Regions from separate parts of the Clostridium sp. CM041 genome, predicted to be linked through region 2. Evidence: a T-box and tRNA genes for the amino acid it is inferred to sense, from the RefSeq annotation. Region 2 holds a T-box; the other regions hold tRNA genes.

Region 1 (10,991 bases), 500 kb from region 2:
ATTTGGATATTGTTAAAGTAATTAAAAAGTTAGGTGGTGAACAAAATGAGCTGCAATTGTAATATACATGAACATAAACATGTAAATCCTTTAATGCCAGAACTAGCTGAAATAGTGGACATTAGGGAAGAAACACACGATGTAACTACTTTTAGAGTTACAAAACCTGGTGGTGGAAAATCATTTGAACATATGCCAGGTCAATGTGCGATGATTTCGGTTCCTCCACTTGGAGAAGCGATTTTCTCAATCACTTCTTCTCCAACAGAAAAGGATTATATGGAGTTTAGTGTAAAAAGATGTGGAGTAGTTACAGAATATCTACATGGTTTGGAAGTTGGGAGTGAAATAGGTATTAGAGGACCATACGGAAATAATTTCCCTGTAGAGGATGAGCTAAAAGGAAAAGATCTTCTTTTCATCGGTGGGGGTATAGGACTAGCACCCATTCGTTCCGTTATAAACTATGTAATGGATAATCGAGACGATTATGGAAAGGTAGATATTTTATATGGGGCAAGAACGCCTGGAGATCTTGTCCAGACAAAAGACATCTTTGAAAATTGGCCATCAAGGTCTAATACAGACGTTTATTTGACGGTTGATCGAGAAGTCGAGGGATGGGAAGGACATGTAGGATTTGTTCCCAGTTATATTAAAGAGATTGGATTTAGCACAAATAAAGTGGCTTTGGTATGTGGACCGCCAATTATGATTAAATTTGTTCTTCAAACGCTTGAAGAAATGGGATTTAAGAAGGATCAGGTATACACCACATTGGAATTAAAAATGAAATGTGGCGTAGGGAAATGCGGACGTTGCAACATCGGAGATAAATATGTGTGTAAAGATGGTCCCGTATTTAGATGCGATGAGATAGATCAACTTCCAGATGAATATTAATGTAAACACTAAAACGGTTTAACCCATTAGAGATTAGGGGTAAACAAAGGAGGCATATAAAATGGCCAATAAAGAAATGGTGGAAATATATATATTAAATAAAAAGTACTCTGTACCTTCAAGCCTTACAATCATGGATTCCATGGAATATGCAGGGTACCAATTAGTTAGAGGATGTGGATGTAGGTCGGGCTTTTGCGGTGCTTGTGCTACGATATATAGAATTAAAGGTAAGAAAGAATTAAAGGTATGTTTAGCATGTCAAACAAAGGTTGAAGATGGTATGTATCTTACTCAATTGCCATTCTTTCCTGGAGACAAAAAATTATATGATATGAATGAATTAGAGCCAACGGCTGATACAATGATGAAGCTTTATCCTGAAATATACAGCTGCATTGGATGTAACTCTTGTACGAAGGGATGCCCCCAGGACCTTAATGTTATGCAGTATATTGCCTATGCCCAAAGAGGAGACATTGAGAAATGTGCCCATGAATCTTTCGACTGTGTTATGTGCGGAATCTGTGCTTCTAGGTGTCCTGCCAATATAACTCATTACCAAGTAGGGGTGATTGCACGCCGGCTTACAGGTAAATACATTGCCCATGAAACAGAACATTTGACACAGAGGGTACAACATATTAAAGAAGGCATGCATGATGATTCATTAAGAGAACTAATGGCTAAAAATGTTGATGAATTAAAGGGAGTATACAATACAAGGGATATTGAAACGTAAAAATTAGCTTAGAATTACATAAAAATATAGTTTTACCAGGGAGGTATTTAAATGTATACAGCAGAAATGAGGGGGCTAATAAAGAAGGTAGAGGCCACCCGTTCCCAAAGATTGGGAGTCCAGTTTCCGAGAATGAGTCCCCAAGAAAAAGAAGATATATTAAAGGAAAATTATCCGGATTATAGAGATAATGAATTCAAAAATCTAAGTTTAGGGCCAAATAAAGGATCAAAGGTTCCCCTAGAGTTGGCGGATATTATTGAAGCTAAAAGTAGACTTCAAGATCTGGACATGGATTTAACTAAAGTAAACTATGACGTGGATGTGTTGATAATAGGTGGGGGAGGAGCTGGAGCATCGGCAGCCCTAGAGGCTCACAAAAAAGGCGCCAATGTATTGATTACCACAAAATTACGTTTCGGTGACGCTAATACCATGATGGCCGAAGGGGGGATCCAGGCTGCTGATAAGCCAGAAGATTCTCCTGCGAAACACTACATGGATGTAATGGGTGGCGGACACTTTACTAACAAAAAAGAACTTGTTAATGCCCTTGTAAAGGATGCTCCGGGAGCAATCAAATGGTTAAATGACCTTGGGGTAATGTTTGATAAAGAAGAGGATGGCACCATGGTTACTACCCACGGAGGTGGAACCTCGAGAAAGAGGATGCACGCCGCTGCCGACTATTCGGGAGCTGAGATCATGCGTGTGCTTAGGGATGAAGTGATTAACAAAGGGATTGAAGTGGTGGAATTTTCCCCTGCTGTGGAGATCCTATTAGACAAGGATGGTAAAGCTGCTGGAGCCATATTATTCAATCTTGAAACAGAGGAATATTTAATCGCAAGGGCTAAAACAGTTATTATAACCACGGGAGGGGCTGGAAGACTTCACTATCAGGGTTTTCCAACATCAAATCATTATGGTGCAACAGCGGATGGTCTTGTTTTGGGATACAGAGCCGGAGCAGAACTTATCTTCGCAGATGCTGTGCAATATCACCCTACTGGGGTAGCATACCCTCCCCAAATTTTTGGGGCACTTGTTACGGAGAAGGTCCGTAGTTTAGGGGCAACGCCTCTTAATATTCATGGTGAGCAATTTACTTATCATCTTGAAACAAGGGATGTAGAAACATCTGCAATCATCAGAGAATGTCATGTAAGAAATAATGGTATTGAGACACCTTTAGGGGTAAAGGGTGTATGGTTGGATACTCCTTTAATCGAAATAATCAATGGGGAAGGAACGATTGAGAAAAGACTTCCTGCCATGCTGAGGATGTATCAGAAATTTGGTATTGATATGAGAAAAGAGCCAATTCTCGTATATCCAACCCTTCATTACCAAAACGGAGGACTTTTAATTGATGAAAACGGTCAAACCAAGGTAGAAAACCTCTATGTGGCAGGAGAAGCTTCAGGAGGGATACACGGTAGAAACAGATTGATGGGTAATTCACTATTAGATATTATTGTTTTCGGACGTAGGACAGGGTTCCATGCAGGTGAAAAGTGCAAAGTGGTTAAATTAAAAGAACTGAGCCTTGACCATGTTAAAGAATACCACAAAAGCCTTGAGGGAAACGGTGTGAATACAGACAAGATTTCTCCTGTACTACTGCCCCATTATACCCATGGAAGAGAAAATGATAAATAATATTATTTAGTTTGATTTTTACTATGAATAAGAGTATTTATTTTAGTTATAATAGACATCCAAGGCAATAATCTTTATGAAACAAAAATAAAAAAATATCAGAAATAAAAACTGTATTGTAAAATTCCAATACGGTTTTTGTTTTCTTTGAAAAAACTTATTTTAAATATCGAAGACTTAAATATGGGAATAGAAAAGCTAATCCATGAATAAAAGTTTTGTGTCACCTTTTTGCAATTTTGGTCATAAAAAAAGACTATCAAGAAACTCTTGATAGTCTTTTGGTGCCGAAGGCGGGAATCGAACCCGCACGGTATTGCTACCTCTGGATTTTGAGTCCAGCGCGTCTGCCAGTTCCACCACTTCGGCATGCCTGACAAGAAGAATTTTAACATATATTTATAATTAATGCAACACTTATAGTATATTTTTATTAATAAATTTTGTATCTACCTTCATATTATTTAAATCATTGATGTTTTTATTGACGAAGTATATTATAATGTAGAACATAGCACAATATATAAAGTTATAAACATACTAGAAAGAAGGGATTTACAATGTCTAAGGAAAGACTATTAATTTTAGATGGCCATAGTCTTATGTATAGAGCTTTTTATGCATTACCAGCCCTAACAAATTCGGATGGCATATACACTAATGCAATTTATGGTTTTACAAATATGCTTTTAAAGATGAAGGAAGAGTTTGAGCCAGATTATATTGTTACAACATTTGATAGGAAGGCGCCTACTTTTCGTCATGAAGAATATAAAGATTATAAGGCAGGAAGAAAAAAAATGCCTGATGAGCTCCGCGATCAGTTTCCTCTAGTTAGGGAACTTTTAGAGAAAATGGCTATAGATATTTTTGAATTAGATGGCTTTGAAGCAGATGATTTAATAGGAACATTAGCTGTATTTGCAGAAAAACAAGGACTTGAAGTTTTTATAATAACAGGAGACCGAGATGCACTCCAGCTTGCCACAGATAATGTTAAAGTTGTTATAAACAAAAAGGGAATGTCACAAAAGGAAATATATGATAGAAATCGAATAATAGAAGAGTTTGGAGTAACTCCTACAGAATTTATAGATGTAAAAGGGCTAATGGGAGACGCTTCTGATAATATTCCAGGTGTACCAGGAATTGGTGAAAAAACTGCTTATAAGCTAATTAAAGAGTATAAGAGTATAGAAAATCTTCTTATGAATATTGATAAGATTAGTGGAAAAAAACTTGTAGAAAATTTAACTGCTTATAGTGAACAGGCTATTTTCAGTAAAAAATTAGCTACTATTACTACATGTGTGCCTATGGAAATGGAATTAAGCTCAATTAAATCAAAAGAAAAATATGATGTACGGGCTGTAAAAGATTTATTCTACAAATTACAATTTAAATCTTTAATAGGGAAAATACCGGATGATGAGGATTCAATCGAAGAAACATTTTCTGCAGATTTTACGGTAATAGATAAATTGTCGAAGCTTCTGGAAGTTATTAGTGAAATTAAAGAGACTATTTATATAACTTTCGATATTGCAGATTCTAATGTGTTTTCTAAAATTAGAGTAAATAACATATATTTTAATAATAAGGGAAAGAACTATTTGATTAGGGTTACTGATTTATTTAATGAGGATGAAGAAAAAACTATAAGTTATTTGAAAACTATACTTGAGAGTAATGATATTAAAAAGGTAAGTCACGGCGTAAAGAATGCTTACACTGCGCTTAATAAAAAAGGCATTAAGTTACAAGGAGTAAAATTTGATACAGAACTTGGGGCTTATTTGCTCGATTCAGCTAAAAAGGAGTATAGCCTGGAAACTCTTATAGATAAAATTCTAAGAATCTGTATTATAGGTGAGGGTCATGAAAGAGAGATTAATAAAGTAGCATTACTAAAAGAGCTTTATGAAATCTTAGAAAAGAAGATTGAAGAGTACAAAATGGAAGAACTGCTATATGAGGTGGAGCAACCATTAACAGAAGCTATATCATATATGGAGGCAGAAGGATTTACAATAGACAAGGCTAGATTAGCGGAACTTGGCATAAAATTCGCTCAAGATATAAAAGAAATGGAAAGCACTATTTTTGTTTTATCTGGAGAAGAATTTAATATTAAATCTCCAAAGCAACTAGGCAAGATATTATTTGAAAAATTAGATTTACCTGTTATAAAGAAAACAAAAACAGGATATTCAACTAATGCTGAGGTTTTAGAGGCACTAGCAGATAAGCATCCCATTATCACAGAAATTACAAGGTATAGACAGTTAACGAAGATTTTTTCTACTTATATTGAGGGGCTACAAGCAGTAATTGATACAGATTGTAGAGTACATTCAAACTTTACACAAACAGTTACAACAACAGGAAGACTATCAAGTACTGAACCTAATTTGCAAAATATCCCTATAAGACATGAAATGGGTAGAGCTATAAGAAAAGTATTCATACCACACAATGATCAGTGTGTTATTTTATCTGCGGATTATTCACAGATAGAGCTTAGAGTATTAGCTCATATAGCAGGGGATGAAAATTTAATTGAGGCTTTCATTAAACATTGTGATATTCATACTAAAACTGCTTCGGAGGTATTTAATGTACCGATAGGAGAAGTTACGGCGCTTATGAGAAGTAATGCAAAAGCTGTAAACTTCGGAATAGTATATGGTATTGGAGAATTTAGCTTAGCAAAAGACTTAAATATATCTAGAAAAGAAGCTAAAACATACATAGAAACATATTTTGAAAGATATCCAAATGTTAAAAAATACATGGAGGATATAGTGGTTGAAGCTGAGAAAAATAGTAGTGTTACTACAATAATGAATAGAAGAAGATTTATCTATGAAATAAATTCAACAAACAAAATTGTGAAGTCCTTTGGTAAAAGGCTTGCTATGAATACACCGATACAAGGAAGTGCAGCAGATATTATTAAACTTGCTATGATAAATGTATTTGATAAATTAAAGCAGGAGGGATTAAAGAGTACTTTAATTCTCCAAGTGCACGATGAATTAATATTAAACGTATATAAGGATGAGCTTAAGCAAGTTGAATATTTGGTTAAGGAACAGATGGAAAATGTAGTTAAACTCTCAGTTCCACTAGAAGTAGAAATAAGCATTGGAGAAACTTGGTATGAGGCAAAATAGTTGAAAACGCTAAGGGTTGGGATAACAGGTGGAATCGGTAGTGGAAAGAGCACAGTGACTAATATGCTAATAGAGAAGGGTCTTCCGGTTGTTGATGCAGACATTGTAGCTAGAGAGGTTTTTATAATATACCCTGAGATGATGAGCAGAATTAAAGGGGAATTCGGGTATGAGTTTTTTGACAGTGAAGGTAATCTTAATAGGAAAGAGTTTGGAAACTATATATTTAAGAGTGATGCTCGAAGAAAAAAACTTGAAAGTATAATGATGCCGTTTATAACAAAAGAAATACAAGACAGAATAAAAATGTACGAAGAAGGTAATTGGCAATTTTGCTTTTTAGATGCACCTACTTTAATAGAAAACAATTTTCATACTAGTATGGATATAACTATTTTAGTGTGGGTGAGTAGTGACATTCAAGTACAAAGGGTTATGAATCGAGATGCTTTAAAAATAGACGAAACATGGGATAGAATAAGAGCTCAAATGCCAATAGATGAAAAGAAAAAATTTGCGGATTTTGTTATTGATAATGGCGGGAGTATTGAAAATACAAAGTTACAACTAGAGTTGATTATTAGGAAGTTAGAAGGGTTAGGAGTGAAGTGATGAAATTTAAAAAAATTATAAAAATCTTAATCTTGATTTTTTTGGTTATTATAGTTATTAACATTAAAAGCATTTTTAAAAGTTTTTACCCAATAAAATATGGAAATCAAATAGTTAAGTATTCGCAAAGGTATAATGTGGATCCTTGTTTGGTTGCAGCTGTAATTAGGGCAGAAAGTAATTTTGATGGAAACGCTGTTTCTCCAAAAGGTGCCTATGGGCTTATGCAGATAATGCCTGATACTGCATTGTGGGTTGCAGAAAATATGAAATTAAAAGATTTTGATGTGGAAAAGTTATATGAAAGTGAAATTAATATTGCTATGGGATGTTGGTATATTAATAATTTAAACACTGAATTTAATGGGAATATAGACTTGGTGTTGGCAGCTTACAATGGTGGACGTGGAAATGTACAAAAATGGCTTAATAATAAAGAATATTCTAGCGATGGAAAAACATTAAATGTAATACCTTTCGGGGAAACAGATAAATATGTTAAAAAGGTAAAAACAAATTATAATATTTATTTGAAATTATATGGTGATGAAATCAAATAAAAACAGAAAAAACTATTGACAATTTATACTAGAATAATATATAATCAATCTTGTAGTTGCAAGTTTTAAAATACATATGACTATAAGATTTGATCCTTTATATTAAATAAACAATATTTGCGATAGTGGCGGAATGGCAGACGCGCACGTTTAAGGGACGTGTGGGAGACCATACGGGTTCAAGTCCCGTCTGTCGCACCAAAAATTTATATTACTTTAAAAAAGAGGTAGAATACCTCTTTTTTTTTACGGCTTTCATTCAGAAGTTGTTAATATTGCAGCACCGCGAGTGATGATTTAATTGGAAGGATAAAAATCTGTAAAAAGTGAATTTTTTAAAGAAATATGGAAAAACTAACATCTGAAAGAGGTGTTATTTATGAAAAACAAAAACAATAATTCTAATGAAAAACAGGAGAAGCCACTTAAAAATAAAGAAAATAATCCAGTTACTATAAATGGTGATAGTAATATGAGAAAGCCTGTAAGAGGATTAAAGTAGAGGCACTATAAAAAGTGAGTGCTATAAAGAGGGTGTAATTACATCTTCTTTATTTTTTTTTGCATATTGTCATAAAATTAGTATCAAAACATGGCCTCTAGCATAAATTGTTAATGTATTAAGTTATAAATAAGGAGGGCGGTTATGAAACTAGAGGACAGAAATATTGAAGATATAGACATGAAGGAAGAATATGAAATGGTTCCACTAGAACCTATGATGTATGGATATGGGCAAATGAATATGATGCCGAATGTGGGCATGAACTCAAATATGGGTATGAACCCAATGGGAATGCAAATGGGAGATATGCAGGATGTAAATCCAAATATGGGGATTAATTCGCTTATGGGAATGAACCAATTTAATGAAGACATGTTCATGAATGGGTCCAATCCAATGGGTATGACGTATGGAGATGTATATATGAAAGGTTTTGAGCAGGGGGATGAAGATTTAAGGCAATTAGATAATTATCAAGATAGATCCCCATTTGATAAACCTAATCCCCAATACAATGATGTTGAGTCTATTGTAAGAAGAATTGAGAGGTATAACCCTGCCATATTTAGGAGGTTAAATAGGTGCGGGATACCATATTTAGAAGCAAAAGAAATAGTTAGAAGAATCGTTAGAGTAACACTTATGTACAGAGATGAATAAAAAATAGTAATCATTTAACATAAAGAAAAACAAAATTCATTTAAAACCCTATAAAAACTTATAGGGTTATTTGATTTATAATGATTTTATAAAAAAATCATAGCAGTATTAATATAATTTTTTTTGAAGGGGATTTAAAAGTAACGTAGAATTTAATTATTAAAGAGGCATAAAATGTTAAAGAGGAGTAAATATGTTTAATATAGATCTTAAATTTGATGATGTTAGCATTATGAATGTAGAAAAAGAGGATATTTTAAAAATTAAAAATTGGACTAATAAAAAGCAAGCTTTTAATATAGAAGCAAGGTTAGATTATGATATTAAGGGATTTTATGAAAGATATTTAGAGTGTTATGTGAGTGAGGGGGAATACTTTCTTAAAGTGTTACGTGGTAGTGAACTTATAGGTATTATAAAAGGTAGAATAGAATTTAAAAATCCAAATGAAGTATGGATTATGTGTTATTTAATAGAAATTAGACTATATGATGCTGATATATCAAACACAATTATTAATGAGTTTTCAAAACATTTACGTGAAAATTATGGAATGTGTAATTTCTATACTTTTGTTTCATCTAATAATAATGCAATGGTGGAATTTTGGAAACGAAATAACTTTGAAGAAAGTAGGATAGCAAGCAATTTTTTAAAGATAAATAGCGAAGACAAGGATATAATAATTCTAAAAAAAACAATTTAATATATAAATATATTTTTTTAATTCTAAAATCAATTTTAAAATAATAGTATTTTAAATAAGGCATCTAAAAAAATAGACTACAAGTTACTAGTTATTTTTTTAAAGATGTTTAAAGATTTATTAAATTAGGGGATGATAAAGTGAGATATACTAGATATAATTATAAGACACCTAGGAAAAACAATAATTTCATGATTGTAATTACATTAACTTTGATAGCAGCCATTGCCTTGGGAACAATGTTGTCTAAGCTAATACCTAATAATAACGTAAAAACAGGTACAGGTGATAAAACTACTAAAATGGATATAGTAAAAGACAATAAAGTAAATAAAGGTAGTAAAGTGAACAAAGAGAGTGTAGATGTTTCTAAAGTTATTCCTCAAACTAATATTAAAGATTATGTAGCAATACAATGTGGCGTTTTTAGCGCGAAGGAAAATGCTTTAATTCTGAAAAAAAGTTTGATGGAGTTTAGTACACCATTTATTATTGAAGAAGATAAATTATATAAAGTTTTGGTTGGTGTTTATCCTAAAGATGGGATTGGTAATATTATTAAACAACTTGATCAAAAAAAAATATTGTATACTAAAATTAATTTTCAATTGAGTGGAAAGGATTCAACAAGTGCACAAACTAATGAAATGATAAGTGCTGATCTTAAAATATTAAATAAACTTTCAGAAAAGGATACTAAGTCAATTAAAACTGTAGAATTAAAAAAATGGATAGGTTCTTTAAAGGGTGCGGAAGAAAAAAGTAAAAATTATAGTACCATGACTGAAATGAAATCATATTTAACTGCAATGCCAGCGGAATTAAAAAAGGAAAAAACAGAGGATGGATATATCTACATTTATAAATTTATAAAGAAGATATTAAAGAAGTAGAATGATGTGGAGTTAAATAATTAAAAATACAAATAGATTATTTGAATCTATTTGTATTTTTTTTATCTAAATGCCAGTGGATGTTTTTGCATCTTAATAAATTACAATTATAAACTTTTTTTGAATAATAAATTTATACACTTGTGTATGAATTTATTAAATGTTAAAATGTATAGGATATAAGTAAAGTGGGGGGTACAATTTGAAAAGTGCAGAAGGAAGAAATCCGTATTTTATTTTTTTTATACTGATTGGAGCAATTTCTGGAAGTTTTATAGGTGAGCTATTAGGAGATAACGTAAGCGCACTCAAATTTTTAAAGAGTACATACACCATAGGAATGAATACTCCTATGCTTATAGATTTTAAAGTATTAGCAGTAACTTTCGGTATAAATTTTAATATTAATATAATGTCTATTATAGGCATTGTTTTGGCAATAATTTTATATAGAAAATATTAGGAGTGGTGTAGTGGATATTATTCTAGCTTCTGCATCTTTGCGTAGGTTGGAACTTTTAAAAAAAATAACTAGTAATTTTAAGGTAATAGTAAGTGACTTTGAGGAGAGT
Region 2 (10,991 bases):
TCATTATAATTAGATTTTTCCTCATTTTTTCAACAATTTCACTGCGCGTAAATCCACTTTCTTCTTGTTCACACCTTATTGTATATTCCCAAATTGGTATATTTTTCTCTTCACATACACTTAAAAGTTCTATCCCTTTGTTTACGAACATATTATTTCCTCCTCGCTGTATTACGACCGTTGCACTGGTGATATTTCTCTTATACTGTAAATATCCTCCATAGACTTAATCTTACTTAATACGTTTTCAGTTACTATGGTATCTGTCTCAAACACCATGGCTGCTTTTAGTCCTCTACTATTTCTATACACATTCATAAATGCTATGTTAACATTTCCATCATATAACAAGGTACTTACTTTTGAAATCATCCCTGGAATATCTTTATGGCTAATTATAATTGTTGGATAGTTACCTGTAAATTTAACTGGTTGCCCATCAACTTCAAATATCGAAATATTTCCTCCTCCAACAGATGACCCAACAACTTCAACTATTTTCTCATTTTTTTTTGTTATAATAAACTTTACTGTATTAGGATGAACATCTCCCAAATCGTCCTCAGCAAACTCTGTTTGGAGCCCTTGCTTTTTAGCTATAGCTAATGAGTCTTTAAGTCTATCATCCCAAGGATCCATTCCTAAAATCCCTGCTACTAATGCTCTATCCGTTCCGTGGCCTTTATAAGTTTTAGCAAAAGAACCATGTAAAACAAATTTTACTGATATTATATTTTTCCCTGAAATTATAGCGGCAATTTTACCAAGCCTTGCAGCCCCCGCTGTATGTGAACTTGATGGCCCTACCATAATTGGACCCAATATGTCAAAAATACTATAGTTTTTCATTCGTTTTCCTCCTTGTCAGCATATGCACAGTATAGCATAATTATTTTATTCTCATGTGCTTTAGTATTTATAAAAGCAACTTCCGCCAGTAAATTCTCTTATTATTGAATTATCTGGTACTAAATCTTTATCTACATCTTTAAAAAAATTAAGAAAACTTCTTAATCTGCTTGCCTCGTAATATACTGGACTTTCTTCCTGAACTTTATTAAGCTCAGCTAATGCAAATTTCTTAAGCACACAAAGTTCATATACTACGCTAGAATTAAACATTGCATCTGCCTGCTCTTGAAATACAAAAATATTTTTTTCCTCTCCACGTTTTATAGAAGGCCACATTTTCAGTGTATCTTCAACGCCGTATCCTCTTGATAAATAATCTCTAACTATTCTCCTTGTCATTCTTACGTCTGTTGTAGAAATCCTGTTGTGATCATCTAAATTAAGCTGTGTTAAAGGACTTATATATATTTTAAATTTACTGTCCTTAGATATAGATGAAGTTAAAATTTCATTTAATCCATGTATTCCTTCTACAATCATAACTCCATTTTCGGGCATTTTAATCTTATTACCATGCCATTCCCTTTTCCCTGTTTTAAAATTAAAACTTGGTACTTCAGTCTCTTTGCCTTCCAGTAATAATTTTAAATCCTTGTTTATAAGCTCTAAATCTAAAGCATATATAGACTCAAAATCATATTCTCCACTTTCATCTCTTGGAGTGATTTCCCTATTAACAAAATAATCATCTAATGAAATAAATATTGGTATTAAGCCGTTTACTCTCAATTGAATCCCTAATCTTTTTGAAAAAGTAGTTTTTCCTGAAGATGACGGTCCAGCAATAAGAACCAATTTCACCTTTTCCCGCTTATAAATCATATCCGCAATATATGCAATTTTCTTTTCATGAAGTGCTTCTGCTACTCTAATTAAATTAACAATATCACCATTTACCACTTCATTGTTTAGTGCACCAACACTTCCAACACTTAGTATTTCTCCCCATTGCGCTGCTTCATAAAATACTTTAGCTAGTTTTTCGTGTTTATAAAATTTAGGGATTCTATCTGGTTCATCATTTGTTGGATATCTTAATATAAACCCCGGCTCATAGTACATTAAATCAAATGTTTTTAATATTCCTGTTGAATAAGCCATAGGGCCATAGAAATAATCATATCTCCCATCTAGTTCATAAAGCTTTATCTCTTTTCCTGTTACATATTTTAAAAGCTTAACTTTATCTTGCATATCGTACTGCGTAAAAATTTCCACTGCCCTTTCTTTTGAAAATGCTATCTTTCTTATAGGAATATTCGCTTTTATTATTTCGCTCATTCTGCTTTTTATATCATATATGTCATCAATATCTAGTGCAAGAGTCTTATGAATCTCACCAAATAATCCCTTACTTAAAGAATGTTCGATAGAAATTTTAGCTTCAGGGAATAATTCAGAAATTGCTTTTATTAGTACAAATTGAAGGGTTCTAACGTACGCCATCGTTCCGATTCTACTTGTAATATCTACGAGTTCAAAATCACCCCCATGCGTGATAGTACTTCCTAGCTCATAAAATTTATTGTTGATTTTACCTAAAACTACTGGAAAATCGCTCACTAAACTATTTTTTTTAATAATATCATTTAATATAGTTCCCTCTGGAACTGAAATGTTTCTACCATCCTTAAGTCCTATATTGAAACTACTCATACAATCATCCCCTATTTTTAGTGGTTAGTACTATTATACTTTAGTTTTTAGAAAATGTATCCTTTCCCCCTTATAATTTTTGAGTTTAAAGGAAACATATACATCATATGTTAAAGAGGTGTTATTATGCTTATTCTAGTAATCAGAACTTTTGTCTTATACTTTACAGTAATATTTATTATGAGAATGATGGGTAAAAAACAAATAGGTGAGCTTGAGCCTTTTGAACTTGTGATTGCATTGATGATTTCTAATCTTGCAACCTTCCCTATGGAAGATATAAGAATACCAATTATACATGCAGTTATACCAATATTCACTTTGCTATTTCTCCAAATAGCAACTTCGTATATTGAACTCAAAAGCGAAAAGGCTAGAAAAATTTTAACAGGCACTCCGAGTATATTAATAAAAAATGGCAAAATTGATATTGCAGAGCTCAGATGTCAAAGATTTAATATTAATGATTTATTCGAAGAACTTAGATTAAAAGGGTATTTTAATTTATCTGATATCCAATATGCTATTTTGGAGACTAGTGGTGAGCTATCCATATTGCCTAAAACTAGTGTTTCTAATGCAACTAAGGATGATTTAAATATCTCCATAACTCAAGAGTCCTTGCCTATACCTTTGATTATGGATGGCAATATAAATTATAAAAATTTAGATCTTTTAAAAAAAGACATAACTTGGTTAAATAATGTATTAAGAAAAAATAATATTTTATGTGCAAAAGATGTTTTCATAGGAATGATTGACTCTAAAAATAAGTTCTATTATCAACTTAAAGAAGGGAAAGATAAGAAAATATGAAAAATGTTATTGTAGCCTTCGGCTTATTTTTCACAATGATTATAGGCATATTTGTATCTATAAATCTTATAAATCATAATTGCGCTCATTTACAAAATTTGAATTCTTCCCTAGAAAGCTATATACTTAAAGAGAACTACGAAGATGCATACAATTTATCACTAGATTATGTAGCTGATTGGAATAAAGCTTCTAAATTCTTAACTATATATATACATCATGAAGATACAGATCATATGGACAACGAGCTTTTAAAATTAACTCAATATATAAAAATAAAAGATAAGTCTGAATGCTTAGCCACTGTACATAGTATGAAATATCTTATAGATCATATAATGTCTCATGAAAAAGTATCTATAAGTAATATTTTTTGATTTTTTAAATTTATGGGTACAATTTATAGTAAAGGGGTAGAAAATAGTCCAATTATAGCTTATAATTATAACATATCATAAAAGTCCCGCAGGGACAATATATGTCCCTATTACAAAATTTGAAAGGTGGAATTAACATGGCTTTAGTTACTACTACTAATATGTTTAAAAAAGCTTTAGAAGGCAATTACGCTATTGGAGCTTTCAACATCAATAATATGGAAATAATTCAAGGAGTTGTCGATGCTTGTGCTACTCACAAGTCAGCTGTTATACTTCAAGTATCAGGCGGCGCTATGAAATATGCTAGACCTACTTACCTTAGAAAAATGGTAGAGGCAGCTGTAGAAGACACTGGTCTTGAAATTGCTCTTCATTTAGATCACGGTTCAGATTTAGCACAATGTAAACTTGCAATAGCTTCTGGATTTACTTCAGTAATGTATGATGGTTCTCATCTTGATTATGAAGAAAATGTAAGAACAACTAAAGAAGTAGTTGAATATGCTCATTCTAAAGGTGTTGTAGTTGAAGCAGAACTTGGAAAGCTTGCTGGAATTGAAGATGATGTTAATGTTTCCGCAGCAGACGCAACTTTTACTGATCCAGAACAAGCTGTAGATTATGTAACAAGAACTGGTATTGATTCTTTGGCTGTAGCTATAGGAACAAGCCACGGTGCATATAAATTCAAAGGCGAAGCTAAACTTGATTTTGAAAGATTAGCAAAAATCACAGAAAAATTAGAAGAAGCTGGAAAGCACAATTTCCCAATAGTTCTTCACGGAGCATCTGCAGTTGATCAAGATTACGTTACTATGATCAATGAATTTGGTGGCGAAATGAAAGGCGCAAAAGGAATTCCACTAGATATGCTTAGAAAAGCAGCATCTATGGCTGTTTGTAAAATAAATATGGATACTGATTTAAGACTTGCTATGACTGGTTCAATAAGAAAAGTTCTTACAAAAAATCTTGGCGAAATAGATCCTAGAAAATATTTAGGCGAAGCAAGAACTAACATAACTAAATTAGTTGAAAGCAAAATCACTAACGTTTTAGGTTCTTCTAATTCTTTAAAATAATTTAGATTAAATTATTTTAAATCTAAATTATTAAAACAAAAATACCCACAGTATATTCTACTATGGGTATTTTTGTTTTATTTTTTATTATATAGGAAACTATAATGTTTTTATACTTTTTTCTTATCTATTTTTCAACATAATTGCTTACATGTTTAATAACCATATTAATTGTGCCATCACCGTTTCTTTGTATTTCAAAGCGACTATTATCATGATACGTTTCTTCATTTACGTATAAATCTATATCTTTATCAATTTTTAGTCTTACTCTTTTTAGCTTTTTGTCTATCCACTCTTTATCAAGACTAATATTTTCTGAAACTCCTTGTTCTGTTATAAACTCAACAAATTTTTCTTTAGTATCATTATTTTCAGAAAACATTTCCTCAGACAATTCTTTAAGATCAATATTATCTTCTTCTCTAAGCTTTCTTTTTATAGTACTTCTAACAACTTCTGCTTCATCTGCATTTTCTGCAAAGTTGTTTTGGGTGAATTTTTCAGCTGCCTTCACGAAGTTTTTAGTAACATCTCTTTCATTATCAATAATTGTGCAACCTAAGAAATCACTTATAAAGTAGTTTGAGCCATATTCCTCATCTTCTTTATTCTTGCTTTTTTTATCGATGACCATTAAATCAAAATTATTTTCATCTCTAATTGGTTTTAAAAACGTACATTTTTGTATTCTTTGAGAACTACCAGGTAACCCTGTAACCTGCGATACTATATCAATGCCTAACTTATTATCCACAAATTCGATAGTGTGCACATAGTTTTTAATATAATCCATTTTAAATATCCCAAGCATTGGTCCAAACTCTGTGGTAAAAGATACTATTACCAAATCACAGGAAGGAACGTTCCCAATAGATCTCATTAAAATAAACATCTGCCTTGCTAGTTCCTTAGATACCGCCAGTAAATTATTCTCACCATTTAAGTATTCCTGTGATATATCTTTTACTATATTTCGATCGGGATTAAAGACTCCATATTTTAATTCTTCATCCTTTAGGCACTTCTGGATATGTTTCAGTAAATAGTTATATTTTTCTTCATCTAAGTCTAATGCATATTCATTCAAGATAGGTTCATCTGCATTGTTATCTAAAACATGAATAATAGCCTCATTTATATTAACTTCTTTTATGTACTCCAAAAAAACACCACCTTAATATTTATCTAAGGCGCATTTAAACAAATAACAAGTCAATAATGCTAGTCCATTTATTTAAACGTGCCCAATTATTATACTATGTATCGTCACTTATAACAAAGTCATATATTGCTATTATCCTTAGTTCTTAACACAATATTATTGTGACTACCTATTTTCCTGTATAGGAATTTGTAATTTTAACGCAATATTAATGTTACTTTACTTAAGTTATGATATAATCACAATTAATGGTATAATAAAGAATTAATGATTAGATATATAAAAATAGAAGCATAACAATTAATAACTGTTATGTTCCTAAGAGTGACAAGGAGGAACTACTTTGAGAGAAATAGAACTTAGAATTATAGATATTGATGTACAAGAAATCCGCAAAAAACTATTAAACATAAATGCTATAAAAGTAAAACAAGAAAATCAAATAAATAATATTTATGATTTCTCGGATAAAAGGTTACTAAACGGCAAAGGCTATGCAAGAATACGAACAGTGCATGATGAACTAACAAATTCCACAGTTCATTACATAACCACGAAAAAACTCATAAGCCAAGAAAAATATAAAATTATGGATGAACACGAATCAGAAATTAAAGATGCAGCTGCTGCCAAGGGTATATTCGAATCCTTAGGTCTAGAGCTTATCCAATCTATTAAAAAATATAGAGAAAGCTATAAATACAAAAATACCCTTATTGAAATAGATATAAATGAGAAGACATTCTGTCCTTTTCCTTACATAGAAATTGAAAGCGAGGATGAATTCGAAATTGAGGAAGTTGTGACTTTGCTCGGTTACCGATTAGAGGATACTACGGCTAAAAGCATTTATGAAATATTAAAATCAAAAAAATCACCAAAGGAACTATAATGTTTGGATATGTAACTCCATGTAAAATGGAAATGAAGATAAAAGACTACGAGAAATTCAAAGCTTATTATTGTGGCCTATGTAACTCTATTAAAAATAATTTTGGAAACCTACCAAGGCTTACTTTAAATTATGATATGACTTTCTTGGCAGTACTTTTGGATGCACTTTCAGAGAATAAATATAATTTTATTAAATTCAAATGTATGATGCATCCACTAAAAAAAAGGATTATGATTGATAATAACCAGGCAATAGATTATGCCGCTTTTTGTAATATTACTTTAGCCTATTATAAGATAATGGATGATGTTTACGATAATAAAACAATGAAAAGTAAAGTTTTTTCAGTGTTTTTAAAAAACTATTTATCAAAATCAGATATAGCATATAATGATGTAATGAATTATACAAAAGAAAAGCTTTTATTACTAAATACCCTCGAAGCGGACCATAAGGATCTATGCATTGATGAGCAGCTATCTATAGATGAGCTTTCTCATGTTTTTGCTGACCTTACAGGCTTTATAATATCATTTTATTATAAGACTGCTTCCTTTAAGGATGATTTATATTGGCTTGGGTATAATTTAGGTAAATGGATATATATTATAGATGCTTATGATGATTTAGAAAAGGATATAAAAAGTGATTCTTTTAATGCTATAAATTCATTGTTTAATACGGATAAATTAGATTTCAAAAGTTTTAGTATATCGATAGCACCCCGAATTGATTTTTTATTATCTACCTGTGCGCAGCAATGTTTAAACTATCTAAATAGATTACCTTTAATAAAAAATGAAGCTATATTATGTAATATACTAGAACTCGGACTCATGGAAAAAATGGATAAGGTTTTTAACGACATTTCAGAATGAAAGTCTCCCACTTCTATAAGTGGGAGTAACATACCCTAACAAGTAGAAAACTTCAGTGGGGGTATAAATCTCCTTCTGAAGTCGTTAATATTACATCACCGCAGGTGATGATTTAATAAAGAATGTAACATTAATAATTTAAAAGGAGTGGAATATAAAGATGATAAATCCCTATGAAGTACTTGGTGTAAGACAAGGCTCATCTAAAGAAGATATTAAAAAAGCCTATAGAGAGTTAGCAAAAAAATATCACCCTGATCAGTATGGTGATAATCCTTTAAAAGATTTAGCAGAAGAAAAAATGCAGGAACTAAATGAAGCCTATGATTCACTTATGAAAAACACTAGTTCTTCAAGTAGCAATGGTTCTTCTAACAGTTACAATTCCTCTAATAATTATGGTTCTAATTCAAATGATGACTATACTAATAACAATATATATCAATCTATAAGAATGGATTTAAATAACGGAAATATCCCTTCCGCTGAGCAGAAATTAAATTCCATGAATACAAAAACTGCCGAGTGGAATTATTTAACGGGAGTGCTTCACCTCAAAAAAGGTTGGCATGATAGTGCTTATAATTTTATAAGCCGCGCTTGCACGCAAGATCCTAATAATATTGAATATAGACGAAGTTTTAATGAACTAAATTCGCGTACTTCAAATTATAGAGATAACTATTATGGCAAGCGTAACAATGATTTTGGCATGGGTAATCTATGTCTTAACTTGTGGTGTGCAGACAGTATTTGCGAATGTTTAGGCGGAGATCTTATATCCTGTTGCTAATTCTATTAATTTAGGAGATGATTTTTATGAAATCTAATAATATTGCTAAGGGTGGAATATTCGCAGCACTTAGTTTAATATTACTATATCTTTCTTCTATTTTCCCTACAAATAAGTTTTTTATGTTAGGCATTGCTTCCTGTATTATTCCCCTTTCAATTTTAACTACCGGAATAAAGAATACCATTGTAGTATATAGTGCTGTCTCCTTGCTTAGTTTATTTATTATACCTTCAAAGCTTATAAGCATTGCATATATACTAATTTTTGGTTCCTATGGCTTTGTGAAATATTTTATAGAAAAATTAAGAAGTATGATTCTAGAAATTGTGCTTAAGTTATTGTATTTTAATATAGCCTCCGCTATACTTATATTTATTTATAAATTATTTATATTGTCAAAACTCCCTAATATAAATATTTATTTAATAATAATTGTTATGGAGTTTGCCTTCATAGTATATGACTATGCGCTTACTGCATTTATATCCTATGCAAATAAAAATCTTGTTATGAAATTTAAGTAAATCACATGGCCTTGACACAAAATTCTATTTAAATTATAATGAATAATAATACAATCTTAAACAAATGATACTATAATAAATTGCTTTTATTAGGAGTAGTAGTATTTATAGCATTTTAAAGAGAGCTGCTGTTAGGTGTGAAGCAGTAATGATATAATATGAACTTGCCTATGAGCTTACTTTTAAGTAAAATCTTACTTGTAAGTAAAAGCTTACTTGTGAAAACAAGTACGGTTAAAACCGTTATATTCTTAAGTGAGGCGTAATGCCTAATTAGAGTGGTACCGCGGAATATTACTTTCGTCTCTTTGTTGAGATGAGGGTTTTTTTTATTTTCTAATTTAAAACTAAGTGGAAAAGATTAATAATTGTTTTTAACCTATAGATCATAATAAGGAGGAATACTAATGGCAAAATATACTACAACTATCGATGAAAAATGGCAACAAAAATGGGAAGAATCTAACCTTTATGAATTTGATGAAAATAAAATTGATAAGAAGTTATATGTACTTGAAATGTTCTCTTATCCGTCTGGAAGCCAATTACATGCGGGGCATTGGTTTAACTATGGCCCTGTAGATTCTTGGGCTAGAATGAAGAAAATGCAAGGATACAATGTATTTCAGCCAATGGGCTTTGATGCTTTTGGTCTACCTGCTGAAAACTACGCAATAAAAACAGGAGTGCATCCAAAGGATTCTACGAAGCAAAACATTATTAATATGGAAAAGCAATTAAAAGCTATGGGAGCAATGTTTAATTGGGATCATGAAGTTGTTACATGTCGCCCTGATTATTATAAATGGACTCAATGGTTATTCTTAAAACTATTTGAAAAAGGCCTTGCTTACAGGAAAAAAGCACCAGTAAATTGGTGTCCTAGCTGTAGTACAGTACTTGCAAATGAGCAAGTAGTAGATGGTTTTTGCGAAAGATGTAACACTGAGGTTACTAAAAAGAATTTAACACAATGGTTCTTAAAAATAACTGACTATGCTGATGAACTACTAGAAAAGCTTGATACCTTGGATTGGCCTGAAAAAACCAAATCCATGCAAAAACATTGGATAGGCAAATCTACTGGTGCTGATGTTACTTTTAAAGTAGCTGATTCTGATGTAGACTTTAGTGTATTTACTACAAGAGTAGATACTTTATTCGGTGTTTCATATGTAGTCATAGCCCCTGAAAATGAACTTGTAGATTCACTCACTAAAAGTGAATATAAAGATGCTGTAGAATCTTATAAATATGATGCTAGAAAACAAACTGATATAGAAAGACAATCTATTACAAGAGATAAAACAGGTGTATTTACTGGTTCTTATGCTATTAATCCTATTAATGGACGCGAGGTTCCAATTTGGGTAGCTGACTATGTTCTAAACACTTATGGAACTGGTGCAGTAATGGCTGTTCCTGCTCATGATGATAGAGACTTCGCATTTGCTACTAAATACAAATTGCCTATTGAAAGGGTAATTATTGGTTTTAAAAGTGTAAATGGAGAGGGCGAAAATCTCCCTTATACTGAACATGGAAAAATGGTAAACAGTCAAGAATTTGATGGTTTATCTACCATCGACGGAAAAAAAGCAATTGTAAAAAAATTAGAAAGTATAAGTCTCGGCTGTGAAAAAGTAAACTTTAGACTTCGTGATTGGTTAGTTTCAAGACAAAGATATTGGGGCGCTCCTATTCCAATAATTCACTGCGAAAAATGTGGGGCTGTTCCTGTACCTGAGGATCAACTTCCTGTAGAACTGCCATACAACGTAGAATTTGCACCAGACGGAGTATCACCACTTGCTAAATGCGAGGATTTTATGAATGTCCCTTGCCCAGTTTGTGGCGGCGCAGCTCATAGAGAAGCTGATACTTTGG
Region 3 (10,991 bases), 1.8 Mb from region 2:
GTATCGTTTAAAATGCCTGTCATTACATTTATTACATTTATATACTATTTTTGGCTTAATTAGTGGTAATATCCTATTTGTACAGAAATAAAACATCTTATTCACTAAAACATGTTTGTTATAAAATGAATAGCACTACGCCAATTTTTTATTGAATATCGATGGTTAGAAATAATTCTATACTATTATTATAATTTCCAGTTATCTTTATCATTTTGTAGTTAGTTGAAATACTAGAAATTCATTAAAAACTAAATGCAAAATTAATTATTCGAGGAGGAAAACTATGATGAAAGATGTATTAGTATCACCACAAACAAAAGATTTAAATGTAATAACAAATGTTGAAGGTACCGAATTTAAGCAAGCTAACAATGAGGGTTTATATTTAGGAGTGTTCGAAGACGTTAAAATTGCTATTGCCAAAGCAATATATGCACAAAAGGCGTTGACTATTTCTTATAATAAAGAAGATAGAGAACGACTTATAAGAAGTATAAGAAAGGCTACATTGGAAAATAAAGAGATACTCTCAAGAATGATTTTAGAAGAAACAAAAATGGGACGATATGAAGATAAAATATTAAAACATGAATTGGCAGCTAAATATACTCCGGGTACAGAAGATCTAACTACTACAGCTTGGTCTGGAGACCACGGGCTTACCGTAGTAGAGATGTCTCCATATGGGGTCATAGGTGCGATAACACCCTCCACAAATCCAACGGAAACTGTTATTTGCAATAGTATAGGTATGATAGCTGCCGGAAATTCTGTCGTGTTTAATGGACATCCAGGGGCAAAAAAATGTGTTGCATTTGCTGTAGATATGATAAATAGAGCCATCATCTCTTCTGGTGGTCCAGAAAATTTAGTAACTACTGTAGAAAACCCAACTATGGAATCCTTAGGTGTAATTATGAAACACCCATATATAAAACTTTTATGTGGGACTGGAGGACCAGGATTAATAAAAACACTTTTGAATTCAGGTAAAAAAGCTATAGGTGCAGGTTCCGGAAATCCTCCTGTTATAGTAGATGATACTGCAGATATAGAGAAAGCCGCAAAAAGCATCATAGAAGGTTGTTCTTTTGATAACAATTTACCTTGTATTGCAGAAAAAGAAGTGTTTGTTTTTGAAAATGTAGCAAATGATTTAATAAATAATATGATTCAAAACAATTCTGTACTTCTAAACAAAGAGCAAGTATCAAGGTTATTAGATTTAATACTAATAAAGAAAGATGAGAAAAGTTATAATTGCAACAAAAAACTAGAATATGATATAAATAAAAAATGGGTAGGAAAAGATGCAAAATTATTTTTAGATCAAATAGATGTAGAAGTCCCTACTAACGTAAAATGTATAATATGCGAGGTAGATACAAATCATCCTTTTGTAATGACAGAGCTTATGATGCCAATACTTCCAATTGTAAGAGTTAAAGATATTGATGAAGCTATAGAGTGTGCAAAAATAGCGGAACAAAATAAACGACATAGTGCATATATATATTCAAAAAATATTGATAATTTAAATAGATTTGAAAAAGAAATAGATACAACTATTTTTGTAAAGAATGCTAAATCCTTTGCTGGAGTAGGTTTTGGTGCAGAAGGATTTACAACATTCACTATTGCTGGACCTACTGGTGAAGGAATAACCTCTGCAAGAAATTTTACAAAACAAAGGAGATGTGTGCTTGCAAACTAACTTTTTAATGAAGCCGGTGCATTTACAAACCATGGCAGGGAGATACAACCATTGATGAAATTAATTTCGTGACAGAAGCAAATTTAATTATTCCAAATGATATAAAGATTATGGATGTATAAAAATTTGCATTTCAAAATATAGTACTTGTAAAAAAATGTGTTGATAGTAATAAATAAGAAAAGAGAGTGATCATTTTATGTTAGAAAGTGAAATATCTAACCACATTACAACACCACTTACTGCTCCATCATTTCCTAGAGGACCCTATAGATTTCATAACCGTGAATATCTTAATATAGTATACCGTACAAGTGCTGATGCCTTACTAAAAGTTGTACCGGAACCTTTATCTTTAGATTTAGATGAACCTTTAGTTAGAGTTGAAATGATGTATATGCCGGATGTAAGTGGATTAGGTGCTTATACAGAATGTGGCCAGGTTATTCCTGTAAGTTTTAATGGTATAAAAGGTGACTATTTGCATATGATGTATTTAGATAATTATCCGGCTATTGCCGTTGGTAGAGAACTTAGTGCCTACCCTAAAAAACTTGGTTATCCAAAACTATTTGTTGATTCAGATACATTAGTTGGTACATTAGATTACGGAAAATTAAGAGTATTAACTGCTACGATGGGATATAAACACCAATCTTTAGATATAAATGAGGCACGCAATGAAATTTGCCGACCTAATTTTATGCTGAAAATTATACCTAATTATGATGGGACTCAAAGAATTTGCGAGCTCATATCTACACAAATTACGGAGATTACTATAAATGAGGCATGGACTGGTCCTGCAAGATTACAATTATTCGATCATGCTATGGCACCATTTAATGACCTACCTGTAAAAGAAATAGTATCCTGTTCTCATATTCTTACGAACTTAACCCTTCCTACGCCTAAAGTTGTATATGATTATCTAAAAAAATAGTTATAATATATCACTGCATAAAAAAATATCACCAACTGACGAGGCCACTGAAAAACTATATGAAAAATCGTCATCTAATTAAAGATGGCGATTTTTTTATATAAAAGACTAAAAAACAAAAAGGAATTTTAAAAGATATGTCGAATTAGTATAGTAGAATAAAATAAAAGGGGCTAAACTATTATGCTAAAAGGACAATTGGAAATAAAAATAAATACATACCATAGCTTATATTCGTTAATTATTCCGAAAGATAACATTTTAAAGCAAATTAATGACCTTGTTGACTTTTCATTTGTTTATGACGAATTGATGATTAACTATAGTTCATCTATGGGTAGAGGTGCTATTAACCCCATAATGCTATTTAAATATTTACTTTTGAAAGTAATATATGAATTGTCTGATGAAGATGTTGTTGAAAGAACTCTTTATGACATGTCCTTTAAATATTTTCTAAATTTAGCCCCAGAAGAAACAAATTTAATAAACTCAAGTACACTAACTAAATTTAGAAAGCTTCGCCTTAAAGACATGAATTTATTGGATTTATTAATAAACAAGACTGTAGAACTTGCTATAAAAGAGGGAGTTTTAAAAAGTAAAGCAATAATAGTTGATGCTACGCATACCAAGTCACGTTATAACCAAAAGTCAGCAAGCGAGGAATTATTGAAACGTGCAAAAAACTTAAGAAAAACATTGTACGGAGTACATCCTGGTATTAAAGAAGAGTTACCTAATAAAGTTACAACTGGAGTACTTGAAGATATTCTTGAGTACTGCAAATTATTAATTGATACCATAAACGAGAAGCCAGAAACTGCAGCAAATCCAGCTGTGAAAACTAAATTAAACTACTTAATTGAAGCTATTAATGATGACTTAGAAAATCTAAAAATATCAAAAGATGAGGATGCAAAAGTGGGGCATAAAACTGAGGATAGTTCTTTTTTTGGATATAAATCACACCTTGCTATGAGTGAAGAACGTTTAATTACAGCAGCTGTTATTACAACTGGCGAAAAAAGTGATGGAAAGGAGCTCATAACCTTAATAGAAAAAAGCCGTGAGGCTGGTATAGATGTAAATGAAGTAATTGGAGATACAGCTTATTCTGAAAAGAAAAACCTAGAATATACAAAAGAAAATAAAATTGCATTAATTTCAAGACTAAATCCTGTAATTTCACAAGGAATGCGAAAAAAAGAAGATGAATTTGAGTTTAATAAAGATGCTGGTTTATTTGTATGTCCGGCAGGTCATATGGCTATTAAAAAAGCAAAACAGGGAAAGAAGAATGTTGGTAAAAATCAAGTGCTAACCTACTATTTTAATGTAGAAAAGTGTAAAAATTGTGTTCATAAAGATGGGTGTTATAAAGAAGGCGCTAAATCTAAAACTTATTCAGTTTCAATAAAGTCAAATACTCACAAAGATCAAATAGAGTTCGAAAAAAGTGAATATTTTAAAAAACGAGCTAGGGAACGTTATATGATAGAGGCTAAAAACAGTGAACTTAAGCACCAACATAGCTATGATGTAGCAATATCGTCAGGCTTAATTAGTATGCAAATGCAAGGTGCATTATCAATCTTCACTGTGAATCTAAAGAGAATAATTAAGTTGAAAAGCATGAAATAGGGCTTTTAAAACTTAATTATAAAATAAAAAGCATGAGATATCCAAAATATGAATATCTCATGCTTTTTCTATTCAAGCTTGAAAACTCTACTAAATAAAGAGTGCTTTTTTCAGCGGCCTCCCAACTGACAGGTGGTATTTTTTTTGCATTTTTAAATAATAGATTTGTGGAATAAATTAAGGATATTCTAAAAAAAAGGTACTAACAAGGCAAGAGCTAGACACTCCTGATAATTCACATAAGCATCTGGTTATATTTTTAAAGATATATATTCAATAACTTCTTTAATAGTTTTAAAAGCATCACTAGATTTAATTTTGTTATTGACTCTAACGTAACGTAATAGTTTATTGTATAACTATACTAAAAAGAAAAGAGGTAAAAAAAGTGAAAGTTACAGCAATTAGATCCGATGAAATCTATAAAAAAATGATTTCCTCAAAGCTTGAGCAGCGAGATGACATCTATCGATATGAACTGATGAAACCATTTGAATTTAAGTGGTCATGTATTGGTATTCCAATTAAAGCGGATCAGTCAGGTGGTTACGATGTTGTTATGGCAAGCAGTATGGGTGGTGGATTTTCACCAAGCCAAATTAACAGGGAACGTTTGAACAATAATGACTTCAATAAACTTTCAGCATTTCTCTATGGCGATGAAATTATGGCCATGCGTGGTGTAAAGCCAGTTGGTATGCCTTATTGCGCAGGATATGCTTGTGGCTATTATCTAATCAAGCATTATCTTAAAAAGACGGGTAAAACAATATTTGAAGCTACAATTACACCAACTATTGATATTTTAAAGGAAACAGAGGATTTTTGGAATTGAAGATTAATGAAATTGCAAAATTAACTGGAGTTACAGTAAGAACACTGCATTATTATGATGAAATAGGATTACTTAAACCGAGCCAAATTACTGAAGCATGTTATCGCTTATATGATGAAAATGCCCTTGCTGAATTGCAACAGATATTATTTTTCAAAGAGTTGGAATTTTCGCTTAGTGAAATTAAGGATATTATTACAAATCCTACATTCAATAAAACAGAAGCACTAAAAAATCACAAAGAGTTACTTATTAAAAAGCGTGAACGAATTGATAATCTGATAACTCTTGTAGACAATACAATAAAAGGAGAAAATAACATGAGTTTTAAAGAATTTGATATGACAGAAATTGAAAGTGCCAAAAATAAATATGCAAAAGAGGTTAAAGAACGTTGGGGGAAATCTGATGCCTATATCGAAAGTGAGAAAAAATGTAACAATTATAGTAAAAATCAGTGGCAGGAAATAAACGAGGAATTCAGAGATATTTTAAAAGCCTTCGCTACCAATATGAATAATAAAACTCAAGACAGCGAAGAGGTTCAAGCACTTGTTAAAGAGTGGCAGAGTTTTATCACAGCAAGATGGTACAACTGTACAAATGAAATTTTGCAGTGCCTTGGTCTTATGTATGTTGGAGATGAACGTTTTAAGAAAAACATTGACCAGAATGGTGAGGGAACAGCAGAATTCCTCTCACAGGCAATTGCAATTTACTGCACAAAATAAGTATAACTTTTAGTTGTAACCGGCAATCACAAAGGGGAAGATTTAGGCAAACTAAAAGGGTGAATTTCTTCCAGTTCAAAAACTAAGGTTGGTGTAGCGAACTATAGAATAATGGATATACGTTTATAAAATTTGTTTTGGGGATATATGTATTAATGTGTATTTTGTAGGAAATATTGGCTGGCCCCTAAAACAATATAAAAACATCGAGAACCATCTGTACCTAAATTAATTTTAGTAGCATTAAATAGTCATCTTTTTTTTCAGCTATAATTTCAAATCCTACAGCCTTATACATTCTCACTGCATAATTACCTTTGGATACACTCAATGATGTTTGGCTGTATCCTTTTTCCTTCAAGTATTCTATCATCTTTTTCATCAAAGATGTTCCTATCCCTTGATTTTGATATTCTTTTATCAGCGAAATAGAAAACTCTGGGGTTTTATCATCTATGTTCCCATAGCCTTTTATTTCACCTGCTAAAATCCTAACCCATACAGCACCAATTATAATACCTTCAACATCTGCCACTAAGCAGTGATCGTCCTTCTTTTTAAGAAAATCATCGATGTATACACTAATTTCAGGTATTTTGAGTACCTCTCTTGTCAAAGGCTCACTTCCAACTGGTAGATATATTGCTCCAAACAACATCATTTCAAGTATATCAAGTTCAGTCTCTTTTATTTCTCTAATAATATATTTCTCTTTTCTCATTTCAAAATCACCCCACAAAATATTTATCCCATACTTAATTGCAATTTTCTCTTTTTGTCTGGAAATATTATACCATAATATACTTATATTATAAACCTATAGCATCTACTAACACGGACTGTATATAGAAACTGTCGCAAGGGGGTATATATATCGACCTAAAATACTCAACAAAATGGTTATAATATACCTTAGTTCACTTTCTAAAATAAAAACCGGAACTTTTAATTTAGGCCATGTTTAATCACAATGTTGATAATATGACAATTTTTAAGGGAAACCAAAAATGATATGCTCCCCTTATGGTAGACAGTTAAAATAATAAAACTGTTTACTATAAGGAGGGCTATTTTTTTATGGGAAGAAAATCAACTATATCAGACCAACAAAAAATTAAGGCTGTAACATCATATTTAAATGGAAAAGCTAGTATGTTAAGTTTATGCAACAAACTTCAAGTACATAAGAGTTCTTTTCAAAAATGGGTAATACGATATAAATCAGAAGGTGAAGCTGGGTTAAAACATTCTAGCAAAAATACTTCTTATACTGCCAAAATCAAGATTAATATTGTAAAAGAATATCTTGATGGGCATGGCTCACTGAATGATTTATGCATTAAGTATCATATTTCGTCAAATACAGTTTTATGCAATTGGATAAAGAAGTATAATGGTCATGAAAACATAAAATCTTCTGGAACAGGAGGAAAAATAATCATGACCAAAGGACGCAAAACTTCTTATATTGAACGCATTGAAATCATAAAGTACTGTATTGAAAATAATAACAGTTATAATAAAACTGTTGAAAAATATAAGGTATCTTATCCTCAGATTTATACCTGGATGAAGAAGTATAATCAGTTTGGTATTGAAGGGCTTTTGGACCGACGTGGAAAGCCAAAGGCTGAAGAGTTAATGACAGAAGATGAAAGGCTAAAATCTCAATACAAGCTTTTAGAAGCACAAAACAGAAGATTACGGATGGAGAATGCTCTTCTAAAAAAAATCCAAGAGATAGAAAGAAGGCGATATTAAGCGAAGCTAGATACGAAGATACTTATCTTGCAATCCAAGAATTATCTAACAAAGATAAATTTCCTATAACTGAGTTGTGCATTATAGGCGGCGTTAGCCATTCTGCATATTATAAATGGCTACACAGAGAAAAAAGTAACCGAGTATTGAAAAACGAAGAATTATTAAAGCTTATTTGTGAGTTATATGAGGAAAAAGACGGTATCTTAGGCTATCGCCAGATGACGATTAAAATCCGTAGAGAATATAATAAAAAAGTTAATTATAAACGAATTTATCGTCTGATGCAGATATTAGGATTAAAATCCGTATGCAGAAAAAAAAGATATAATTATATTAAGTCAACTCCTGAAGTTACTGCAGAAAATATTTTGGATAGAAATTTTAAAGCAGAACAAGTCAATAAAAAACAAAAGGCTTATCTAAGTGCAATATTTGATTTAGGTGATAGAAGTATTGTTTCATATGTCATTGGTCATTCTAATAATAACCAATTGGTTTATCAAACCTTTAATCTTGCTGTTAAAGTATACCCTGATGCTAAACCAATATTTCATAGTGACCGAGGTTTCCAGTATACTTCAAAAATATTTAAAGAAAAACTAAAAAAAGCTGGAATGATACAGAGCATGTCGAGGGTTGGGCATTGTATTGATAATGGTCCAATGGAAGGATTTTGGGGAATCTTAAAAACAGAAATGTATTATCTTCATAAATTTGAAGACTATGAAAGCTTAAAGAAATCGATTGAAGACTATATAGAATATTATAATAATAGACGTTATCAAAAACGTTTAAAGTGCATGACACCAATGGAATATCAGCGATATCTATTAGGTAATGCAGCATAAATAAAGCGCCTACCAAATGATAGACGCCTTACATAAAATCTTTAATTATTTCCACTGTCTACTTGACAGGGGGCAGTTCAAAATGGATTCCCTTAATTTACATGAGAAAGCTCTTTATAGTACGCTAAAAGCAAATCCTTCTGATTTTCAGGGCAGTAAATAGTAATAGTACTTCCTATAGCGATAGTACTTTCTATAGTATATAACTTAAATCCCTTTTCATTAATAACTGGATATAATGTTGAAGTATCGTCACGAGCAGATAGTGAACTCATAATTTTGTCTAATGTTTCATCGGCTGACTTATACCTGATATTAGCAACTGGTTTCCCAAGCTCCCATGTATCCGATGAGCCTGAATATACTACTATAGCAACGTAGGTAGTACCATCCATTTTAAAATTCTCAATTCTATCACCATCATATCCCCAGTATACAATTTTGCCCGATTCTGCTATGATAACATCTTTTGAGCTACTTTTGTTTCCTGACCTCACTGCACCAATCCAACCAATAGGAATCAGCTCTATTAAAAGACTTATGATTAAAAAAATTATTGGAATAACAATATATCGTTTTTTAGTAGTCTTGCCTTTCCGCTTTTTTACTCTCCATATAATTATAAATATTACGTTTAGCATTATAAAGAACAATGCTAAAAAAAATACAACAACCATTATTAAGAAAAATACTAATCCCACCATTACGCCACCCTTCTAATTTGGGTATATACAGAAATTTATGCTTAATTCTATTATTGTATCCTCATTCAATTATACAATATAGTACTATAAATGAGCAAATATCATAACATCTTTATATATAAATTGCTTCTCTGATTTTAAAATCTTTTAACTTTGTATCAGAATGAGATGTGTGTGACTGAACTAAAAGATGTTTAGTCTTTTCAGCATCATTCTCTATGATTACCACGCTTAACCAACCATTTATCATACATTTAGAATATAATATCCACTTTTTAATATCTTTCTTAATGTTGATGATGAAATTTTCTGCGTAAATTGAACCTACAAAACTACCCCCTAAGCCTATTTTAACTCGCCTTAAATTACGAGTTGTTAATTTAATTAAAAAATAAAAAGCATTCATAAAATGAGTGTTTTTTTGGTGCAGATTACAGGAATCGAACCTGCATGCCGTAAAGCGCTAGACCCTGATTCTAGTGCGTCTGCCAATTCCACCACATCTGCAAAAATGGTGAGCCTTATGGCAATCAAATTTCTACAATGTTTTGTTTTGCTTAAACTAAATAAAGAAAACCCAAAGTTAAATTAGTATAATAAGTATATTATAAACGTTTTATCTAATTCAGGATTATTATGTAACATAATCTGGACGTAAATTTAAAAAGATTTATAAAAAACTTAAAAATATTTAGTATTAGGGGACTCGGATTTGCAATTCTCGTGGCTATTATATATAGGGCTTAATTAAAAGGTGTTAATAGTGTAGATTTGCAGGTGATGATTTAATTAATATTAAGGAGGATTAACTAATGGCTAAATACAGACAGATTTATACAGAATTTTGGAGTGATAGCTTTGTGTTTGAACTTACACCAGAGGAAAAATACTTTTATTTATATCTTATTTCAAATACCAAAACAACACAGTGTGGTATTTATGAAATATCAAAAAAACTTATAGCTACAGAAACTGGGTACAACAGAGATACTGTAGATAAGCTAATTAAAAGATTCTGTGAGTATAACAAACTCTTATACTGTAATGATACGAAAGAGATTATGCTGTTAAATTGGATGAAGTATAACGTACCTAACAATATAAACGCTATTAAATGTGTTCATCACGAGTTATCCAGGGTTAAAAATAAAGAATTTCTTAAAATTTTATTTAAAAAATGTGATGTAGCTCAATTAGATGTAGCGAAAATTTTCGAGAACCTCATTATAGAGGAATCTTTTGATATTAATTTTACTGATGATAGAACTTCTGTAAATTGCTACTTAGAAAAAGTGGACAATCATCCTATAAACTTTACTTTAGAAAGCAGCTCTAATGTAATTCCCATGAAAACAGAAAATATAGAAGACCAAGATAATAATGATTTTCTGAAAAAGGAAGAAATTCAGGAGCCACGTGAATTCATAATTAACAAGGATATTAGTAGGGGCTTACAAGGCCCTTATAAGGGGCTACCAAGTAATAGAATAAGAAGTAATAAAGAAGAATTAATAAATAAAGAACAAGAATTAATAAATAAAGAAGAAGCATTAACTAAAGAAGAAGCAATAGTCATAAAATATAGAAATAATTCTGCTGCTGCTGAGGGCTTAAAAAGTGTACTTAAGGTATTTGAAGAAAATGTACATGCTATCACGCCTTTGGTGTATGAAAAAATATTAGATTTTGCAAAGCAGGTAAGTAGCAAAGTTATCATTATGGCTATTGATGAGGCTGTAGAATATAATGCTAAAACTATAAAGTACATCACTAAAGTACTCAATAGCTGGATAAGTAAAGGCATA

What was found. The T-box of region 2 lies ahead of leuS (leucine--tRNA ligase). A T-box ahead of a tRNA ligase gene usually reads a tRNA of that ligase, here a tRNA-Leu.
Region 1: it has a tRNA-Leu gene. The T-box ahead of leuS (leucine--tRNA ligase) is inferred to sense a tRNA for this amino acid. The anticodon was not compared.
Region 3: it has a tRNA-Leu gene. The T-box ahead of leuS (leucine--tRNA ligase) is inferred to sense a tRNA for this amino acid. The anticodon was not compared.

Annotation. Positions count from the first base shown of each region.
Region 1 is NZ_CM143648.1:3,553,521-3,564,511, forward strand. Features, by position in the region: gene ACWJJT_RS16745 (4Fe-4S dicluster domain-containing protein) at 1-62, shown strand, start outside; gene ACWJJT_RS16750 (FAD/NAD(P)-binding protein) at 46-903, shown strand; gene ACWJJT_RS16755 (4Fe-4S dicluster domain-containing protein) at 965-1,645, shown strand; gene ACWJJT_RS16760 (FAD-dependent oxidoreductase) at 1,697-3,307, shown strand; tRNA gene ACWJJT_RS16765 (tRNA-Leu) at 3,590-3,676, opposite strand; gene polA (DNA polymerase I) at 3,868-6,483, shown strand; gene coaE (dephospho-CoA kinase) at 6,484-7,095, shown strand; gene ACWJJT_RS16780 (lytic transglycosylase domain-containing protein) at 7,095-7,655, shown strand; tRNA gene ACWJJT_RS16785 (tRNA-Leu) at 7,775-7,856, shown strand; gene ACWJJT_RS16790 (hypothetical protein) at 8,035-8,157, shown strand; gene ACWJJT_RS16795 (hypothetical protein) at 8,302-8,820, shown strand; gene ACWJJT_RS16800 (GNAT family N-acetyltransferase) at 9,014-9,526, shown strand; gene ACWJJT_RS16805 (SPOR domain-containing protein) at 9,667-10,419, shown strand; gene ACWJJT_RS16810 (DUF4321 domain-containing protein) at 10,622-10,882, shown strand; gene ACWJJT_RS16815 (Maf-like protein) at 10,893-10,991, shown strand, end outside.
Region 2 is NZ_CM143648.1:3,056,564-3,067,554, reverse strand. Features, by position in the region: gene sdaAA (L-serine ammonia-lyase, iron-sulfur-dependent, subunit alpha) at 1-151, opposite strand, end outside; gene sdaAB (L-serine ammonia-lyase, iron-sulfur-dependent subunit beta) at 172-849, opposite strand; gene ACWJJT_RS14430 (nucleoside kinase) at 910-2,568, opposite strand; gene ACWJJT_RS14425 (DUF421 domain-containing protein) at 2,695-3,384, shown strand; gene ACWJJT_RS14420 (DUF4363 family protein) at 3,381-3,761, shown strand; gene ACWJJT_RS14415 (ketose-bisphosphate aldolase) at 3,899-4,846, shown strand; gene ACWJJT_RS14410 (nucleoid-associated protein) at 4,974-6,011, opposite strand; gene ACWJJT_RS14405 (class IV adenylate cyclase) at 6,355-6,903, shown strand; gene ACWJJT_RS14400 (DUF5685 family protein) at 6,903-7,784, shown strand; gene ACWJJT_RS14395 (J domain-containing protein) at 7,948-8,577, shown strand; gene ACWJJT_RS14390 (hypothetical protein) at 8,604-9,104, shown strand; T-box leader at 9,181-9,415, shown strand; gene leuS (leucine--tRNA ligase) at 9,512-10,991, shown strand, end outside.
Region 3 is NZ_CM143648.1:1,279,181-1,290,171, reverse strand. Features, by position in the region: gene ACWJJT_RS06155 (aldehyde dehydrogenase family protein) at 287-1,717, shown strand; gene adc (acetoacetate decarboxylase) at 1,917-2,660, shown strand; gene ACWJJT_RS06145 (IS1182 family transposase) at 2,844-4,304, shown strand; gene ACWJJT_RS06140 (DUF2268 domain-containing putative Zn-dependent protease) at 4,693-5,139, shown strand; gene ACWJJT_RS06135 (MerR family transcriptional regulator) at 5,136-5,870, shown strand; gene ACWJJT_RS06130 (GNAT family N-acetyltransferase) at 6,094-6,591, opposite strand; gene ACWJJT_RS06125 (helix-turn-helix domain-containing protein) at 6,948-7,631, shown strand; gene ACWJJT_RS06120 (IS3 family transposase) at 7,535-8,482, shown strand; gene ACWJJT_RS06115 (hypothetical protein) at 8,575-9,186, opposite strand; tRNA gene ACWJJT_RS06110 (tRNA-Leu) at 9,609-9,693, opposite strand; gene ACWJJT_RS06105 (DnaD domain-containing protein) at 9,999-10,991, shown strand, end outside.